Regions from separate parts of the Paenibacillus sp. Mc5Re-14 genome, predicted to be linked through region 2. Evidence: predicted binding sites of a transcription regulator. Region 2 holds the regulator's gene; the other holds the start of a gene.
The links. Region 2 encodes NrdR, which represses ribonucleotide reductase genes. Its sites were predicted from a motif close to AACACNATATATNGTGTT; they were not measured.

Region 1 (3,410 bases), 150 kb from region 2:
TACTTTTTTCTTCACTCGATCGTCAGCGAGCAGTGTATCGTACATTTCATCCAGATCCATGTCGTCCAAATACGTTCCATAAGCCTTGAACACACTATAAGGTGCAAACACATGCAGCGGTTCATTATCTTGAGCCAGCTTGTAAAAGCGGTTGGGCACCAGCAATCCGATCGAAAGTGTCTTAAGGCGTACTCTTTCATCGGCATTAATTTTTTTACTATCCAGGAACTCCAGCACGTCCCATCCGAATATGTTGTAATAGGCAGCGCCAGAGCCTTTACGTTGACCCATTTGATCCGCGTAGGAGAAACCATCTTCCATCAGCTTCAGCACAGGCATAATGCCTTTTGCTGCGCCTTCTACACCTTTAATCGCCTCACCGCGTGACCGCAGCTTCGACAGGTTAACCGCCACACCGCCGCCAATTTTGGACAATTGCATGCAAGTGTTCAGTACATAGTTGATTGAGTTCAAAGAGTCGTCCATTTCGAGCAGGAAACAGGACACCAATTCCCCACGACGGCTTTTGCCAGCGTTCAGGAAAGTTGGTGTAGCTGGCTGGAGACGTTGCTCCATCATCGAGCGGGACAACAGGCGGGCCGTATCGGCGTTGCCGCGTCCCAAATGCAGGGCGACAGCAGCCACCCGGTCAGGGTAGTGTTCCAGGTAGACTTTACGGTCATTACTCTTCATTGCATAATCGGTATAAAACTTGGATGCTGCCATATAGGAAGGAAATTTAAAATTATAGCTATGAGTGATATGGAAAATATCGTTAATTTCATCAGCCGTATAGCTGTTATAGAAATTTTCGTAATAGTCATTCTCAATCATATACAGCACTTGAGCAGCTGTGTCAGCAAACTTCAAACTCCGTTCTTGAACTTCCTTCATAAATTCTGCTACAGCCTCTTGGTCCTTTTCCAATTGGAAAAAGCCGTCTGTATCGCGTTTCATCAACATGTTGTTCAATTCAATATGCCGCAACTCGGCTCACCTCCTGTTTAAAACGCTCTACATCTCCGAACGTTCCAGATAATTCAAATTTGCTAATCACGGGGACATTATAATGGTCGGCAATCAAATCCGCACTTTTGGCAAATTTATCACCCCAGTTACGGTTGCCGCTTGCAGCTACACCAACAAGGTTTTGTGCATTTTTTTTCAAAAATGAAGATACCCTCTCAGGTATCTGTCCAAACCCGGTTGTATATGTAATGAGTACGTAAGGTTCTTCTATAGTCATTTGTTCCTCAATCTGAACCGCCGGAAGCTTGAGCTTGTTTATAAATCTTTTTACATTGCCGGTCTTGGAATCATAAGCAATCAGCATGGTGTGCAACCTCCTTAACAATTAACGAAAAAAAGAAAACGGCATTGCCAAGAGACCATCATAGCTGTAATCCCTTGCTGGCTGCGCCATTTAAGATTTTTGACTCTATATTTACATGTATTTTCATACCTTTATCTTCAAGATATCGGGCATAAATACGTTTTTTACACTATATTTAGAGTACATTCTCTATTTTATATCTATATATAGTTTTGTCAATCGGTCTAGAGAGGCTCAGAGGACCCAGATCCGGTGTAAGTCCAAGCAGGGTGCGGAAAAGAGCGAAAGAACTTTTTTTTCGTAAGTATGTTAAAAAAGTATTGGAGTTTTTGAGGCTGGAGATGTACGATTTGTCAATGGGCAATAGAATGTAAAATTTACATTTTACTGTAGAAAGGATGAAGTGGATGGAAAGTAGTTTTTTTATGGAATTTCAATCGTTTAATATGATCTTTTTTATCGTGTTTGGATTTATTGCTATTGTAATTATTACGGGGATTGTGAAAACAATCGGAGCGGGCCTTTCCAATCAAGCAGCCGAACAGGTTCAACGTTCATGCAAGGTTGTGGATAAGCGAACGAGAGTGCGTGGGGGATCGGGCGATTTTTCAGCTTCGACCGATTACTATATCACCTTTGAGTTTGAAGGAGGTGAACGTATGGAGCTGGAGGTGAAGGATAGGGACTTCGGAATGATTGTAATCGGGGATCGCGGGGAGGTTCATTATAAAGGTACACGTTTTCTGGAGTTTGTGAGATTAATGGGAGCGTAAAGGGATGGCGAGGTGTTAGAGTATTACCAGAACAAATACATATAGGGAGGAAGCTGACGATGCCACATATCATTGGAGCACGAATTGTTTTAAGAGAGTACCGTCAGGAGGATATACCTGATATCCGAAGATGGGTCAATGACCCGGAAATCACACATGGTTTAAGCGACGTATTTATCTATCCGCATTCACTAGCTAATAGTGAATCGTTTGTACAGATGATGATTGACGGCAACTCTGAGATCAAGGGCTTTATCATTGCTCATAAAGACACATTGGACTATATTGGACAACTCGATTTATTCAAAATCAACTGGGTGAATCGGCATGCCACCCTTGGGATTGTAATCGGGCGTGACGGTGATCTGGGCAAGGGCTATGGGCGGGAAGCAATCCGGCTGATACAAAAATTTGCGTTTCATTCGCTGAACCTGCATCGGCTGGAACTGGAGGTGTATGCGTTCAATGAACGTGCATATCGTTGCTATCTGGCATGTGGCTTCAAGGAGGAAGGGCGGCTACGGGAAAAGCTATTCAGGGAAGGACAGTACTATGACATTATTCAGATGGGGATGTTGCGAAGTGAATATGAGGCTGTAGAGCAAGCGAAGGAATCCTGAAAGTGAAGCCACATAAGCTATTTTACTCCGTCAGCTTTCTGCAATTTTTTATGAGTGAAATCACGGGAAGTACGCTTATTCTATTTCTATTAGCTAAAAGACTTTCTCTGCAAAGTGCGAATTTCTTGCTGGTTGTATTCTTTGTAAGTATTTTTCTGTTTGAAATACCAACAGGAGCTATTGCAGACAAATATGGGGCTTTGTTGTTTTCTAGTCTACAGTGTATTGTTTGTTTGGACAGACCACATGTGGCTGCTTATGTTTGCGCAAGTCTTTGGGGGCTGGCAATATGCTTGCAATCAGGTTCGTTGGAATCCTGGATTGTGGAGAACAGTGATAAGCCGATGGAAGTTCTTTTTACAACCTCTAATAGTATACAGTACATATCGGGATTTATTTGCGGTCTGTTGGGGGCCTTTCTCGCAACTTTTAACTATTCACTTCCCTGGGTGGCCAGCATTGTATCTATTATCCTGTGTATTTTTCTATGCTGCTTTTATATGAAAGAGAAGAATATTACCCATCGAAAAACATCTGCTACTCGTATTAAAACGATTATCGGAGAAAGTGTCCGTATCGGTTTTGAAAATAAGTCGATCTGGATTGTGTTTATCATTGGTTTATTTATCAGCTTTTCGAATTCGGCGGGGAATACCTTTCAACAGCCACGTCTGGTTGGTCTTT
Region 2 (3,410 bases):
TATGAGTCTGGGCTGGAGAGCCTGTACGAGGAAATTATGGTTGTATATGTACCACGTGATATTCAGCTCCGACGTCTGATGCTTAGAGACGGTCTGACAGAAGAGCAAGCCGAGCTTCGCCTGTCCGCACAAATGGATATCGAGCAGAAAAAAAGTTTGGCTGATATTGTTATTGATAATAGCGGAACACAGACTGAGACGAAGCGGCAAATTGATCAGTTTTGGCAGCGAAAGGGACTTGCATGAACATTTTACGTAAGAAAAGAGTCCTGCTCATTTTGTTTGTCGGATTTGTCCTGATTCTGTTCCTCAATTCCAATTGGATGTCATGGTTTTACCCGATTCAATATAAGGATGAAATTCGGCAATATTCTCAGACGTATGAAGTGGACCCATTTTTGGTGGCGTCTATTATCCGTGTGGAAACAAACTTTAAAACCAGCAAGCAGTCACACAAGGGTGCACTGGGGCTTATGCAGATTATGCCGAATACCGCCAATTGGATTATGGACAGTGCCCAGATTCAGAAGGTCCCGCTGGACAGTGTAAAGCACGAGCCCGGCACCAACATTGAGCTGGGAACCTGGTATCTGCATAACCTGTCTATGAAGTTTCAGGATAATCCTGTGGTCATCGTAGCGGCATACAATGCTGGTCCAGGTAAAGTTAAGGAGTGGCTGGATCAAGGGGTGTGGGATGGCAAAGAAGAGTCCATTAAGCAAATCCCTTTTGGTGAGACACGGCATTATGTACAGCGAGTCATCTACTATTACAGGCAATATACAAAAATTTATAATGAGTTTTAAGTGACAGGTTAATGACAATATGAGCCTTTTCGCTTTAAAATGAAAAAAGCGCAGGACAGGCTGTTTTTAGCAGCCTATCCCTACACTTTTTCGTATTACTTCTTGATTATTACCGAGATTATTGGTATTGACCTGCCAATTGTTGTTCGGCGATCGTTACGAGGCGTTTTGTGATGTAGCCCCCGATCGAACCGTTCTCATAGGAAGTCATGTTGCCTTGGTATCCATCTTGAGGAATGCTGATACCCAGCTCTTGAGCGATTTCATATTTCATTTGCTCCAGAGCACCGGAGGATCTGCTGACTACCAGGTTGTTGGAGTTGCCATTGTTTCCTTGTGCCATTGTTGTTCACCTCCTCGCGACGTGGTAAACATATTATGATCCGTTTCGACAAAATTATTACTAAAAAGCTTCGGGAATTTATTGGAAAAAGGAAGTGATGAGATTATGAAGTGCCCATATTGTGCCTACAATGGCACGAAAGTGTTGGATTCGCGACCAGCGAATGATAATAAGTCCATCCGCCGCCGTCGCGAATGCGAACAGTGTGCCAGGCGTTTTACCACCTTTGAAATGGTGGAAGAGACCCCACTGATGGTCATCAAAAAAGATGGCAGCCGTGAAGAGTTTAGCCGTGATAAAATGCTGCGCGGTCTCATTCGAGCCTGTGAGAAGCGTCCAGTTTCAGTCGAGCAGCTCGATCTGATCGTATCTCAGGTGGAGAACGCTATTCGCAACACAGCAGCCACAGAGGTGGATAGCCAGCAGATTGGTGAGCTAGTCATGGAACAGCTTTATCCTGTGGATGAAGTCGCCTACGTACGCTTTGCGTCCGTCTATCGGCAGTTCAAAGACATCAATATGTTTATGAAGGAACTGAAAACACTGTTATCCAAAGATACAGACAGCGACTGATCGCTGACTGTATCTTTTTAGGGCCGTGGTGGAAAGAGGATTATATTTTTTTATAAAAGTATTGACACAGGGTCGAATATTTTATATGATATAGAAGTCGCTTGAAACGTTAATTCATTTACATGTGACGGGGCCTTAGCTCAGCTGGGAGAGCGCATCGCTGGCAGCGATGAGGTCAGGGGTTCGATCCCCCTAGGCTCCACCATAATTTTATATGGACTCTTAGCTCAGTTGGTAGAGCAGTTGACTCTTAATCAATTGGTCCAGGGTTCGAGTCCCTGAGAGTCCATTCTTTAGAAAAAACGGCAGAAATGCCGTTTTTTTTGTTGTTCATAGATCTGTTTCCAGCCTAACCAAGGGCAGGTAAGGGTTGAATGAGCGCTTATTGAGTTTGATTATAAATAGCAACCCATTGTTTGTGAGTGTAACTTTGATCGTTGTTTCAACGCAGTTCATATTTTACAAATGAGTTGAGTTCCTTCAAATGAATTTCTAAATGAATTAATAGATTATGCTGAATTGAAATTAGCTTTACATGGTGAGAATGTAGCTACTTTAGATATAATCGTAAACGAGGATGGAGAGCAACTGAAGGAGCTTTTGAAAAAAAGAGGGTACATCTTGCAGGATGGGAAAGAAACGACGTCCTATATGAATGTACCGCATGATGTAAAGCTGGAATTACCAAACGGGTTTAGAATTTCGGATGCGAATGAAGTTGCTTCTTTCACTACTCTCTGGTACGACGAGCTAAATAAAATAGGAATACTGGAGCCTGTAGGTACGATACCGAAGTATAGAAAAATAGGGCTTGGAAAAGCCGTTATTTATGAAGCCATAAAAAGAGTCAAGGACAAAGGTGTAGAAAGAATCTTTTCGATGGGGTTTTCATTAGCCTATTCCAAAGAAATATGGAAAAAAAGAATATCATTGTTTAATGCTGACTGACATAATCGGCAAGAATCTTCAGGTACTCACTATTCACCAATTGTCTCGGGGCAAATATGGCTGTTAAGAAGGTTAGGGACTTGGAATGTGCGATTTGTTCATTCATCATGGAATGGTCAACTTCAGGCAAATGAATGACAGACAGCAGCTCTGGAGATATCTTTTGGCGATATACTCGCTCGGTGTCTTTTACATCTACGTTCATATCTTTTCCAGCCAGAACCAAGAGTACTGGGGATTTTAAGTAGCTTAATTCTTCCGTAGAATCAGAACGAAAATTTTTGCCTATAAAGCTCCATCTTTCTTTGGGAATTATATTCTCAGGATCGGCCATGCTTAGGTACTTTTCATAGGAAGCATGTTTTTTCAGTAGTTGTAGAATCTTTTGGTCGTAGTCCAGTCTCTTTTTAATTTGCTGCGGGCTAGCTCCTTCTTGTTCCAACTCTTTCCTGGTGTTAAATTGCCCTTGTGTAATCCAATTCACGGCCGGCGATACAAGGATGCTGAATGCAATATCATGCTCCTCTTTAACGATTTTCGGAATGACCCAGCCTGCTTGACTGGCCCCCCATAGGCCGATTTTGTGCTTATCAATCATCGGTAAGGTTTTGGCCCAGTCAACTGCATATCGAATCTCCTGTGCCCGGTCCTCCATGCTCTGCTCCAGCCAATTGCCTGGAGCGCCGTTAATACCGGGCTTATTCAGGGATAAGGAAGCATAGCCCTTAGAAGCGAACCTT

Region 1: a site for NrdR is predicted at 1,499-1,516, ahead of nrdI (class Ib ribonucleoside-diphosphate reductase assembly flavoprotein NrdI). Genes of this name have one in related genera too.

What each region holds. Positions count from the first base shown of each region.
Region 1 covers NZ_CVPD01000001.1:507,774-511,183, reverse strand. Annotated here, with positions in the region: gene nrdE (class 1b ribonucleoside-diphosphate reductase subunit alpha) at 1-987, opposite strand, end outside; gene nrdI (class Ib ribonucleoside-diphosphate reductase assembly flavoprotein NrdI) at 974-1,333, opposite strand; gene BN1546_RS02210 (DUF2500 domain-containing protein) at 1,741-2,106, shown strand; gene BN1546_RS02205 (GNAT family N-acetyltransferase) at 2,166-2,726, shown strand; gene BN1546_RS02200 (MFS transporter) at 2,729-3,410, shown strand, end outside.
Region 2 covers NZ_CVPD01000001.1:662,390-665,799, reverse strand. Annotated here, with positions in the region: gene coaE (dephospho-CoA kinase) at 1-246, shown strand, start outside; gene BN1546_RS03035 (lytic transglycosylase domain-containing protein) at 243-806, shown strand; gene BN1546_RS03030 (alpha/beta-type small acid-soluble spore protein) at 925-1,149, opposite strand; gene nrdR (transcriptional regulator NrdR) at 1,255-1,722, shown strand; tRNA gene BN1546_RS03020 (tRNA-Ala) at 1,852-1,927, shown strand; tRNA gene BN1546_RS03015 (tRNA-Lys) at 1,939-2,011, shown strand; gene BN1546_RS03010 (GNAT family N-acetyltransferase) at 2,344-2,670, shown strand; gene BN1546_RS03005 (alpha/beta hydrolase family protein) at 2,657-3,410, opposite strand, start outside.